2 regions of the Kurthia sp. ISK08 genome follow, and region 1 is predicted to be linked to the other one. Evidence: predicted binding sites of a transcription regulator. Region 1 holds the regulator's gene; the other holds the start of a gene.
What was found. The regulator LexA, encoded in region 1, represses DNA repair genes until DNA is damaged. The targets are predictions, from matches to a motif close to CGAACATATGTTCG.
Positions count from the first base shown of each region.

Region 2: parE (DNA topoisomerase IV subunit B) is a predicted target of LexA. The motif match lies at 3,271-3,284, and genes of this name have one in related genera.

Region 1 is NZ_JBJXHL010000001.1:178,086-184,861, reverse strand. It holds gene ACKVQX_RS00890 (glycine betaine/L-proline ABC transporter ATP-binding protein) at 1-726, shown strand, start outside; gene ACKVQX_RS00885 (proline/glycine betaine ABC transporter permease) at 719-1,570, shown strand; gene ACKVQX_RS00880 (glycine betaine ABC transporter substrate-binding protein) at 1,581-2,447, shown strand; gene ACKVQX_RS00875 (DUF4309 domain-containing protein) at 2,555-3,259, opposite strand; gene ACKVQX_RS00870 (bifunctional UDP-sugar hydrolase/5'-nucleotidase) at 3,463-5,235, opposite strand; gene lexA (transcriptional repressor LexA) at 5,542-6,189, opposite strand; gene ACKVQX_RS00860 (LysM peptidoglycan-binding domain-containing protein) at 6,350-6,652, shown strand; gene ACKVQX_RS00855 (recombinase family protein) at 6,652-6,776, shown strand, end outside.
Region 2 is NZ_JBJXHL010000003.1:287,364-294,139, forward strand. It holds gene acnA (aconitate hydratase AcnA) at 1-927, shown strand, start outside; gene ACKVQX_RS08055 (thioesterase family protein) at 1,030-1,458, shown strand; gene ACKVQX_RS08060 (HesB/YadR/YfhF family protein) at 2,034-2,324, opposite strand; gene plsY (glycerol-3-phosphate 1-O-acyltransferase PlsY) at 2,348-2,950, opposite strand; gene parE (DNA topoisomerase IV subunit B) at 3,304-5,283, shown strand; gene parC (DNA topoisomerase IV subunit A) at 5,284-6,776, shown strand, end outside.

The DNA of each region.
Region 1 (6,776 bases):
TATCCAAAGCAATTATCCGGTGGTATGCAGCAACGTGTAGGTCTTGCACGGGCACTCGCAAACGATGCCGAAATTGTTCTAATGGATGAAGCCTTTTCAGCCCTCGACCCTTTAATACGGAAAGAGATGCAAGATGAGTTGTTAGAACTTCAACAAAATATGAAGAAGACAATTATCTTTATTACGCATGATTTGAATGAAGCACTACGCATTGGTGACCGAATCGCCATTATGAAAGATGGACAAATCATTCAAATCGGTACGGGTGAAGAAATTCTAACAAATCCAGCTGATGAATATGTAAGTAGCTTCATTGAAGACATCGACCGTTCTAAAGTATTAACAGCTGAAAACATCATGGTGAAACCAGTAACGATTAATCCGGCACATGATGGACCAAAAATGGCATTAAAACGTATGAAAGATGAACAAGTGAGTATGGTATTAGCAGTGACACCGCCAAAACAATTAGTTGGCTACATAACTGCAGACGACGCATTACGTTGTGCAAAAGAAGGCCAAACAAATTTAATCAATTGTGTACAACAAGATATTTTAACAGTGCCACACGATTTACTATTAGAAGAAGTGTTGCCAATTATTTCAGACTCAAAAACACCAGTAGCTGTTATGAAAAATGATCAGCTAGTTGGGGTTCTTATTCGCGGTGTAGTGATTGAAGCTCTCGCAAAAGAAACATCTGCGGAGGTGACGGCACATGAATAATTTACTCGATCAAATTCCGATGATGCCACTTGCAAAATGGACGAATAATGCAATGGATTATATTACGGAACACGGACAAGGTTTCTTTGATGCAATTCAAGAGAATACAGAAAGCATGATGCTTGCCGTTACAGATTTCTTACTTATGGTTCCAGCAATTGTATTTATTTTATTAGTTGCAGTATTAGCATTTTTTGCAACGAAGAAAAAACTCGGTTTAACGATTTTCGCAGTACTTGGTTTACTGTTTATTTATAACCAAGGATTATGGAGTGACTTAATGAATACGGTCACGCTTGTACTATTTGCGAGTTTAATTTCGATTATTATCGGGATTCCTGTTGGTATTTGTATGTCAAAAAGTAGAGTATTTGAAAGTATTATGAAGCCGGTTTTAGACTTCATGCAAACAATGCCAGGTTTTGTGTACTTAATTCCAGCTGTTGCATTCTTCGGTATTGGTTTAGTACCAGGGGTGTTTGCTTCCATTATTTTCTCAATCCCACCAACGATTCGTTTTACGAATTTAGGGATTCAGCAAGTACCAAAAGAATTAATTGAGGCATCAGAATCTTTCGGTAGTACAGGACCACAGAAATTATTCAACGTAGAACTACCATTAGCAAAATCAACAATTATGGCTGGTGTAAACCAAACGGTTATGCTATCGCTATCAATGGTTGTTATTGCATCGATGATTGGTGCAGAAGGTTTAGGTCAAAAAGTATTAACAGCTGTACAAAGAGCAGACGTTGGACCAGGTTTTGTAGCTGGTTTAGCACTTGTTATTTTTGCAATCTTAATTGATCGTTTAACACAAAGTTTCAATACTAAAAAAGGGTAGGGTGAATTAGATGAAATTTTCAAAAACAATGAAAGCAGCAGGACTAGCTTTAGGTCTTGGTCTATCAGCAGTCCTTGCTGGATGCGGTAACTCTTCAAGTTCAGATAAGTCAGATCCAACTGTTGAACTTGCATATGTAGAATGGGATACAGAAGTAGCTTCAACAAATGTTATTGCTGAAGTTTTAAAAGAAGAAGGCATTAAAGTCAAAACAACTTCACTTGATAATGCAGTGATGTGGGAAGCTGTCGCAAATAACAAAGCAGATGCAATGGTAGCTGGATGGCTACCACATACACATGGTGCGCAATATGATAAGTATAAAGACCAAGTAGAGGATTTAGGTGTTAACTTAAAAGGTGCTAAAATTGGTTTAGTTGTACCAGATTATATGAAGGTTGATTCAATTGAAGATTTAAAAGACCAAGCGAAAAAAGAAATCACAGGTATTGAGCCAGGAGCAGGCATCATGGGTGCTACAGAAAAGGCTTTAAAAGATTATAAAAACTTAAGTGATTGGAAACTAAAACAATCTTCTTCAGGTGCGATGACTGTAGCACTTGGTCAAGCTATCAAGAAGAAAGAAGATATCGTTATTACAGGATGGGCACCACACTGGATGTTCCAAAAATATGATTTAAAATTCTTAAAAGATCCGAAGAAAGTATATGGTGGCGAAGAACAAATTCATACATTCGCTTCTAAAAAGCTAAAAGAGAAATCACCAGATGCTTATAAAATTTTGAAAAACTTTAACTGGACAACAGATGATATCGAATCAGTTATGTTAGATATTCATGATGGTACACCACCAGAACAAGCTGCAAAAACTTGGATTAAAGAAAACCAAACAAAAGTAGCAGAGTGGACAAAATAATCGTGTAATAAATAAATCCTATGTAGTGAACATATGAAAGTTCACGCATAGGATTTTTTACATTAAAAAACGAGGTCTACGCACGGTAAGACCTCGTTTTTAATCAATTAACCACGTCCGCCCATTGGCTCTGAAGCACGTTGATTAAAGATTGAAATATGGTGTAATTTTTTTGTTTTTGTTGGACCAACAAATTTAAGTGTATTTTTTCCAACTTTGTAATTTAAAATCGTGTCTTTACCGTTATAAGTTGTTGAAGATGGCTTACCACCAACAGCTATAATATCTGAAAATGTAATATCAGATAGTTTAAATGAAGAATCAGGCGCTACGAAAGTACGCACATCATAAACACGATCTCCGCGTCCAATAGCAAAAGCATAGGTTACTTTGCCTTTCTTTTTGTACTCAATATAGTTCGTATTGTTAGAGAATGTTGTAGCGGGTTTTCCCCATTTGTTTGTAATGTCTTCATAAACTGATTTTCCACTCTCAAATGGAACACCTTCTGTCATACCATTTTTCGCTGTTTTGAATTGGTTTTGTAAAAAATCACGTAAGATAGGTTTTACCGTGTCTTTTGATTTTGTTTCGATTTTTTTAGAAGAAGTAGATGTTACAGTAGTGTCTTCTTTTTTACTAGCCTCTGTTTGTACATCCTCTGTTTGTACATCTTCTGTTTTCGCTGTCGTGTTTTCAGCTGCCTGTGTTTTCGGCACTTCCTTTTCAGGAGTTGCTTCTGGCTCTCCGCAAGCAACAAGTAGCAGTGAAGAAGCTGCAAGTAAACTAGCTAGTTTTGTATAAGTTTTCATCGAATCTCCTCCTTTTAATCGTTTATATTCTCTATTAAATTATACCAAATAAAAAGAATACAACTACTACAAATAGCAGCAAAAATTGTTAAGAAGTTTCAATATTTGTTATCTTTTTGTTATATTCATAAAATAAAGAGATGGAATGGTCAAAGTATAAAACCCGAAATTGCACTATATGACGCAATTTCGGGTTTTAAAATTTATTGTACTTCTTTTAAACGAGGTTCTACAACAGAAGAAGCATCTACTGTTTTTAAGTTTGTAATATATTGAATGAATGCATCTGTATCTAAACCAAGATCATCGATTACTTTTGCTTCTTTAAATGTAGGGAATTGGTCACCGCCACCTACTAAGAAGTCGTTGATTACTGCTTTATATGTTTTTGCTTCATCAATCTTTTCGCCATTTACGAATACATCAACTACTGCTTTATCTTTATATGTGTATGTTAAACCAGAAACTTCTAAACCATATCCACCTGTAAATTGATTATTAATTGCAGATTTAACTTGAGCGCCTGTTAATTCAACGATTTTTAAAATGTTACCGAAAGGTTGAACGCCTTGTGCAGCGCCACGTGAAATTACAAATGAATCGCCAGAAGCAGTTGCATCTAAGTCAGAGCGAACGCCACCAGAGTTTGTGAAAGCAAAGTCAACTGAAGCATCTTTTGCTTTTGCAAATGCTAACTGTCCATCTGTTACAAGATTCCCTACAGGTGAGCCGCCTAGTGGGTAGGCTACACGTTCACGTGAGATTTTTGCTGCATTCATATTTGCGATTGGTTGGTCCATCACTTTCCCAACAATACCTTTTGCTTCTTGAATAATACCATTTACTTTTTTAGATACTTTATTTTTCATAATTGTTGTTTCTGTTTGTGTGTAGTTATATTTAATTTTAGCTGCTGGTGTCTTCATAAAGTCTTTTGTTTTTGAACTTAGTGTACCTGTTACAACTGAATAAGCAGATGCATAGTTATAGGCTTCAACTACACGAACACCTTTGTACGTTCCGTTAGCATAGCCATGATTATGACCAGCAAAAACAACATCAATTGAGTTCGATGGATCAAGTTTGTTTGCTGTTTTTAACATATCAATTACATCGCCTGTTAAACGTGAATTTTCTTGTGTTTCAATAGAAGAATTTGCTTCTTTATCGACTTCGACAGACGAGTGAGCGACAACGGCGATTGCTTTTACGCCTTGTTTACGTAATTCTTTTGTATATTTTGCAACAGCTTGACCAGGGTCCACTACATCAATATCTTTTGTATGTTGTGCTAAAACGACTTCTTTAATACGTGGTGTTACAATGCCGATGAAGCCGACTTTTACACCGCCGATTGTTTTAACTGTATAAGGTTTGAAGCCTTTAACTAATTTTTTTGTCTTTTTATCAACTACATTTGCTGAAAGAATCTCCATTTTAGAAGTTGTTTGTTTATAATCTTTTACGAATTCATAGTTTTGTGTTACACCTTTGATGGGTTTTTTACCTTTCCAAATACGTTGGAATTCGTCTAAACCTTCATCGAATTCATGGTTTCCAAGTGCCCCAATCGAGAAATTCATTGCATTTAAAATATTCATTGTTGGTTCATCTTGTAAAAGACTTGAGATAGCAGGAGAGCCACCTACTGTATCACCAGCATGAATTGAAAGTGAATTAGAAGTTGTTGATTTCAACTTATTTGCTTTTGCAAAAGCAGCTTTTTCTTGCTCAAAGTTATACGCTAAAGAAGCCATCCCACCGACTGGCGTACCTACACTATCTTTTTTGTTATTCCCGTCAATATAACCATGTAAGTCGTTCATACTTAAAAGTTGTACAGGGATTTTTTTCTCTACTACTTTTTTACTTGTTGTTTTAGCTGTTGCATTGATTCCTGCACCGAAAGAAAATGGTACGGCAGTTAGTAATGCAGCAACGCTTAATGAAGTAATAATCTTCGATTTAAACATCATTTCGCCACCCCTTAAAATAGAATTGTTTCCTCCTAAATATAAGAATTACATCCTGAAATAGCAATATATTATTGAATTATTCTATTTAACAGAAAATAAAGATTATTTAGATATTGTCATAAAAATACAATAAGTATAAATTGAAAATAATCTAAAAGTAATAAGTCAGACATTAGACGTTAGTCATTTGAACATCTACTAGCAAGTGATTAATTAAGAAGTCTATAGTAAAAAAATAAATTTAGACAAAATAAAAAAACTAGTAATGAATGTGGAAAAACACATCCTTTACTAGTTGAAATGTATTTAAAATGAATGAATATTTCTGTATAGCCCGACTACTTTACCTAAAATCGATACATTTTGAACAATAATTGGTTCCATTGAAGAATTCTCAGGTTGCAAACGGAAATAGCCGTCTTCTTTATAGAAACGTTTTACCGTTGCTTCGTCGTCTTCAGTCATTGCCACAACGATCTCACCGTTATTTGCAGAAGACTGTTGTTTCACAATGACATAGTCACCATCTAGAATACCTGCTTCAATCATCGACTCACCCATAATTTCTAGCATAAAAATATGGTCATCAGATGTACCATATGTATGTGGAATTGGGAAGTACTCTTCAATATTTTCAATTGCTGTGATGGGCATACCTGCTGTTACTTTACCAAGAAGTGGAACATGCATCACACCTTGTTTTGTAGCCGTAGTCGATTCAAAAGGATTTAAAATTTCAATTGCACGAGGTTTCGTTTTATCACGACGGATATAACCCTTACTTTCTAAACGTTCTAAATGCCCATGTACAGTTGAACTAGAAGCTAATCCAACAGCCAATCCAATCTCACGCACAGAAGGCGGATAACCCTTACTTTGTACTTCATCTTTAATAAAATTTAAAATCGCTTCTTGACGCTTTGAAAGTTTTGTTTTTTTCAATGCAGTATTCACAACCTTCACCTCAACTTCCTACTATATTTTGTATTTTGAGTATAACATCGTAGAAAATCAAATGCAAACAATTGTTCTGAAAAAACCGTTGACAAAAACAAGTGTTCGAGTTTATGATGGGAACAAACATTCTAGTAAAAAGTTGGAAGGGGAAATTCAGATGAAGTGGATCAAAAATAATGTGATGGTGATTTGTTTTTCGGTAGTTGTATTATTGTTTGTTGGTAATGTTGTGCGTGATACAATAGCGAAGACGCATGTAACTGAAATTCGAATTACAGAAGGTGATACATTATGGTCTTTAGCTCAAAAATATAGCGGAGATATGAAACCACAAAAATGGATGAACCAAGTTATTAATGAAAACAATTTAGTTGATGGGCAAATTATGGCGGGAGAGAAATTAACCGTACCGATTACCAATCATGAATTACAACAAATAGAATTAGCGAGTGATCAATAATGAAATCAAAAAAAGCTGTGGCTTACTGTCGCGTAAGTACAGAAAAAGAAACACAAGACCAGTCTTTAGAGAGACAAAGAATTGAATTAACTGCCTATGCTAAAGAAAAAGGGTACACATTAGA
Region 2 (6,776 bases), on a different contig from region 1:
GACATCTGGCCATCAACTGATGAAATCAACGATGTATTATCTAAAGTTGTTACACGTGAATTATTCCAAAAAGAATATGAAACTGTATTCAATGCAAATGAAACTTGGAATGCAATTGAAACTTCTACATCAACTCTTTACACATTTGATGAGAAATCAACTTACATCCAAAACCCACCATTCTTCCAAAACTTATCAGCTTCTCCAGAGGATATCTCTGCTCTTGAAGGTTTACGCGTTTTAGCTAAGTTTGGTGACTCAATCACAACTGACCACATTTCACCAGCAGGTGCAATTGGTAAAGAAACACCAGCAGGTCAATACTTACGTGCAAACGGTGTAGAACCTCGTAACTTCAACTCTTACGGTTCTCGTCGTGGTAACCACGAAGTAATGATGCGTGGTACATTCGCTAACATCCGTATCCGTAACCAAATCGCTCCAGGTACAGAAGGTGGTTTCACTACTTACTGGCCAACAGGTGAAGTTGAGTACATTTACGATGCAGCAATGAAATATGCTGAAAACAACACTGGCTTAGTAGTATTAGCTGGTAAAGATTACGGTATGGGTTCTTCACGTGACTGGGCAGCTAAAGGTACAAACCTTTTAGGTGTTAAAACAGTTATCGCTGAATCATACGAACGTATTCACCGTTCTAACCTAGTTATGATGGGTGTTCTTCCGCTTCAATTCGCTCCAGGCGAATCAGCTGAAACACTTGGCTTAACTGGTGAAGAAATCTTCTCAGTAAATATCGCTGAAGGTGTAAAACCAAAAGATATGTTAACTGTAACTGCTACTGCAGCTGACGGTACTGTGAAAGAATTCCAAGCTCTAGCTCGCTTCGATTCAGAAGTTGAAGTAGATTACTACCGTAACGGTGGTATCCTACAAATGGTATTACGTAACAAACTTGCAAAATAATGTTGCGTAACCGAGAAAAGATCTACCTTAACGGGTAGGTCTTTTTTTATGCCGACAACGTAACCATTTTTTTGATATACTATTACATGAGGTGAAGAAAGCATGTATATAAGTGAAAAAGAGATTGAAATTCGTTACGCAGAAACGGATCAAATGGGTGTTGTCTACCACGCAAACTATGTCATCTGGCTAGAGATGGGCAGAACACAGCTAATTAAGGACCTAGGCTTCTCTGTAACAGAGTTAGAGGACGCAGGCTATGTTTCACCTGTTATGAACGTAAACATTTCCTACAAGGCTGCACTGCGCTATGGTAAGCCTGCTAAAATTCGCACATGGGTAAAAACACAGGACCGTTTACGTACAGTCTACGGTTACGAGATACTCCATGAAGATGGAACAGTTGCTGCAACAGCAACAACAGAACATATCGTTGTTAAAAAAGACTCTTTCCGCCCAATTTCTATGATGAAAATCGACAAAGCATGGTACGAACGCTACTTAGAAATCGCAGAAGAAAAACCAGAATGAACGCATTCTGGTTTTTTTATATGAAGTAGTAGGGTGAGTGACCCGAATCAAGCAGCGAGTGACCCGTTTTCGCCCTCGAATGTCCCGTTTGGACGAGTGAATGTCCCGAACCAAGTAGCGAATGACCTGTTCACTTCGACGAATGACCCAAAATGCGGGTCGAATGTTCGAATTCACACTATACTAGTCGATTGAAGTCCTTTTGATTACTCAAAAGCCTTGAAGAAAGTACAAAAAGGGAGCAATTTAGTCTTTTGGGTGAGTGACCCATTTTCGCCCTCGAATGTCCCGTTTGGACGAGTGAATGTCCCGAACCGAGCAGCGAGTGACCCAACAGCTTCATCGAATCTCCCAAAATGCGGGTCGAATGTTCGAATTCACACCAGCCTAGTCAAATCAAGTTCTATTGAATTACTCAAAAGTCTTGAAGAAAGTACAAAAAGGGAGCAATTTAGTCTTTCGGGCGAGTGACCCATTTTCGCCCTCGAATGTCCCGAACCGAGCAGCGAATGCCCCATTTCCGCCCCCGAATGTCCCAATCCCAAACAAAAAAGAATGGGTATGCACCCATTCTTCTAGTCAACATATTCGTATAATAGTTCGTCTAAGTCATTGTCGACTTTTACTTTAAAATCATGTCCGTCAAAGAACCAGAGATCATCTGTTTCGATGAAGAAGCGGTAACCGCCTTGTTCAGTGACAACAGCAGCGTCAATCGGTGTATCTGTATTCATGCCGATGGAATAACCTTCATGGAAGGGATTTGAGCCACCATAGCGAGCAAAGAAGCGAATATGTGCGCCTGGCTCTAAGTCCATCTCTTTTTGAAACCACTTGATTGCTTCATCTGTAATCAAAATTTCCATATACATGCACACTCCTTTTGATTTTAAATCCACGTTACTTTAGGTTCTGTACCCTCTTTGATACGTTTTATGTTTGCGCGATGACGATAAATAACGAATGTTGCAAGAGCTGTGACAACAGCGAATAGTAAATATTCTTGGTCGAGTACAGCATACGTTAATCCATAAATGAATGCAACGACTGCGGCGAACATCGAAGCAAGACTCACCATTTTAAATGCTTTTAAACAAAGTAAGAAAGCAATTAATAAAATGACGAAGATGGGCCAGTGATAACCAAGTAGCACACCCGCAGATGTTGCGACAGCTTTACCTCCGCGGAATTTCGCGAAGATTGGGAACATATGACCGACAACAGCGATGACACCAGCTACAAGCGGATGAACATGACTGTTTGAAAGAATCGCAAACGTGGGTAATAACGTAGCGAGCGTTCCTTTTAAGATATCCATGACTGTGACAACAGCACCGGCTTTTTTACCGAGTACGCGAAATGTGTTTGTAGCACCTAGATTCCCACTACCATGTTGTCGAATGTCCGTTTTATAGAACAGTTGACCAATCCATAGACCAGATGGGATGGAGCCAATTAAATAGGCTAGAATAATGACGATTGCGGTATTCATATCTGAATGCTCCTTCTTTTTCTCTTAGTTACAGGTACTAATATATTGTCATAATATTTTATCATGCTTACGCTTTTGGAACAATAAGACAATGTAGGTGTTTTCAGTTTATGCTGAAATCGTTTATTTCGCAATAAAAATACAGTAACTGTTTGCCACAAAGCAAAATTTACTCTTATAATAAGAAGGCTATGTAAAAAAACGTTGAACAGTAGCTAGCTATATTTGTAAATTCAATGATTTAGTGTATAATCAAGCCTGATATATAGCCTGTATGCTGTTGACAGAAACGCTAAGTTCATACTAGACTTAAATAAAGCGAAACAGATGTTCGTGTTAGGAGAGGATTTTTTTTGACGAAAAATAATACACTATCGTCTTATAATGAAGATGATATTCAAGTACTTGAAGGTCTTGAAGCAGTAAGAAAAAGACCAGGGATGTACATAGGGTCGACGGATAGTAGAGGTTTACATCATCTCGTTTACGAAATCGTCGATAACGCAGTTGATGAAGCGCTAGCAGGCTTCGGTAACCACATTATCGTCACACTACATGAAGATCAATCCATCAGCGTACGCGACTTCGGTCGAGGTATGCCTACAGGTATGCACAAAACAGGGAAGCCTACACCAGAGGTTATCTTTACTGTACTTCATGCAGGTGGTAAATTCGGTCAAGGTGGCTACAAAACTTCAGGAGGACTACATGGTGTAGGTTCATCCGTTGTAAACGCGCTGTCGTCGTTTTTAGAAGTAACAATTTACCGAGAAGGTACTAAGTATCAAATGCGTTTTGAAAACGGTGGAACGCCTGTCACGACGCTAGAACAGCTAGGCAAAACGAAAGAGACAGGAACACTGGTTCATTTTAAGCCGGATCCAACGATTTTCTCCGTTACAAAATATAATTTCGATACATTAGCAGAACGATTACGTGAATCGGCTTTCTTATTAAAAGGGTTAAAAATCGAATTAATTGATGAAAATACAGAAAAACATGAAGTGTATCATTATGAGAACGGGATTGAAGCATTCGTAGCCTATTTAAATGATGAAAAAGATGTGCTACACCCAGTCAAATATGTAGAAGGTACACAAGACCAAATTGAAGTGGAGTTTGCGTTCCAATACAATGACGGTTATTCAGAAACCATTCTATCTTTCGTAAATAATGTGCGTACACGTGATGGTGGTACACACGAAACAGGTGCGAAAGCTGCTTTAACGCGCGCTTTTAACGAATATGCACGTAAAGTAGGCTTATTAAAAGAAAAAGATAAGAACCTAGAAGGCTCGGATATTCGTGAAGGACTAGCTGCGATTGTTTCCGTTCGAATCCCAGAAGGCTTACTACAGTTTGAAGGACAAACAAAAGGAAAACTAGGTACAAGCGAAGCGCGTAGTGCAGTTGATCAAGTCGTCTCGACACAATTAATGTACATGCTAGAAGAAAATGCAGAGCTTAGTACATCGCTTGTGCGTAAAGCGATTCGCGCACAACAAGTACGTGAAGCAGCACGTAAGGCGAGAGAAGATGCACGTAATGGCAAAAAGAATAAAAAGCAATCGACGCTATTATCAGGTAAGTTAACGCCAGCACAATCAAAAAATGCGGCGAAAAATGAACTGTATTTAGTCGAAGGAGATTCAGCGGGTGGCTCAGCAAAACAAGGGCGCGACCGCTCATTCCAAGCGATTTTGCCACTTCGCGGTAAAGTCATTAATACTGAAAAAGCAAAATTACAAGACATTATGAAGAACGAAGAAATTGCGACGATCATTCATGCAGTTGGTGCGGGTGTTGGTGCAGACTTTAATGTAGAAGATGCAGCGTATGATAAAGTCATCATTATGACCGATGCCGATACAGATGGTGCGCACATCCAAGTATTATTATTAACATTCTTCTTCCGTTACATGCGACCACTTGTGGAAGCAGGGAAGGTCTATATCGCTCTACCACCGCTTTATAAAGTATCTAAAGGTACAGGACGTAAAGAAGTCATTGAATATGCATGGACAGAACGTGAATTAAATCAAGCAATTCAAAAAGTCGGAAAAGGCTATGTTTTACAACGCTATAAAGGTCTTGGTGAGATGAATGCTGACCAGTTATGGGATACGACGATGAATCCTGAAACACGTACATTAATTCGTGTGAAAATTAACGATTTAGAACGTGCAGAGCGCGGTGTTGCGACATTAATGGGCGATAAAGTAGAGCCACGTCGTAATTGGATTGAAACACATGTTGACTTCGGATTAGAAGAAGATGACAACATTTTAGAAAGTGAATTTATCGAGAAAAATGAAGAGCAGGGGGATCTGTAAATGACAGAGAAAGAGCAATTTCAAGATCTGCCTTTAGAAGAGGTTATTGGTGACCGATTTGGTCGTTATAGTAAATATATTATTCAAGATCGTGCATTACCAGATGCTCGTGACGGATTGAAGCCTGTACAACGTCGTATTTTATATGCGATGTTTATGGATCATAATACGCATGATAAACCATTCCGTAAATCTGCTAAAACAGTAGGGAATGTAATTGCGAATTATCACCCACATGGCGATAGTTCTGTTTATGAAGCGATGGTTCGTCTATCACAAGATTGGAAATCACGTCATCCACTCGTTGAGATGCACGGGAATAACGGTTCGTTAGACGGGGACTCACCTGCTGCGATGCGTTATACAGAAGCACGTTTATCAAGTATTGCAGGTGAAATGTTGCGCGATCTTCAAAAAGAGACGGTTGATTTCATTCCAAACTTTGATGACCAAGATATGGAGCCAACTGTATTACCAGCGCGCTTCCCAAACTTATTAGTAAACGGTTCGACAGGGATTTCGGCAGGTTATGCGACAGATATTCCACCGCATGCACTGCATGAAGTGATTGATGCAGTACTCATGCGATTGAAAAATCAAAATGCCACAGTAGATGAACTGATGAAAGTTATTTCAGGTCCTGACTTTCCAACAGGTGGGATTATTCAAGGTGTGGCAGGGATTAAAAAAGCGTATGAAACAGGTCGTGGTAAAATTGTTGTACGTGCCAAAACACGCATTGAAACATTAAAAGGTTCAAAAGAGCAAATTGTCGTTGATGAAATTCCATACGACGTAAATAAAGCCAATCTTGTGAAAAAAATAGATGAGTTACGTGTCGATAAGCGCTTAGAAGGTATTGCAGAAGTACGTGATGAATCGGATCGTCAAGGTTTGCGAATCGTTATCGAGATGCGTCGTGACATTCCAGCAGAACCGATTTTACAATATCTCTTTAAAAATACGGATTTACAAGTAGCTTATAACTTTAACATGATTGCAATTCATGACCGTCGTCCAACGATGATGACATTACCGATGATGTTAGATGCGTATATCAAGCACCAAAAAGAGATTATTACGAAACGTAGCCAATTCGATTTACGAAAAGCACACGCGCGTCTACATATTGTAGAAGGTCTGATGAAGGCACTATCGATTTTAGACGAAGTTATTCAAGCGATTCGTGCATCAAAAGATAAAAAAGATGCAAAAAATAATTTAGAGACGAAATTCGACTTTACAGAAGTACAAGCAGAAGCAATTGTATCGCTGCAACTGTATCGTTTAACGAATACCGATATTACGGAATTACGTGAAGAAGAAGCGACATTGAATGCGACCATTGCGGAATTAGAAGGCATTTTACAAGATGAAAAAACACTTGTGGCTGTCTTGAAAAAAGAATTACTTGATATTCGTAAACGTTTTAAAGAAGATCGTCGTTCACTTATTCAAGAAGAAATTGCAGAGATTAAACTGAACATGGATGT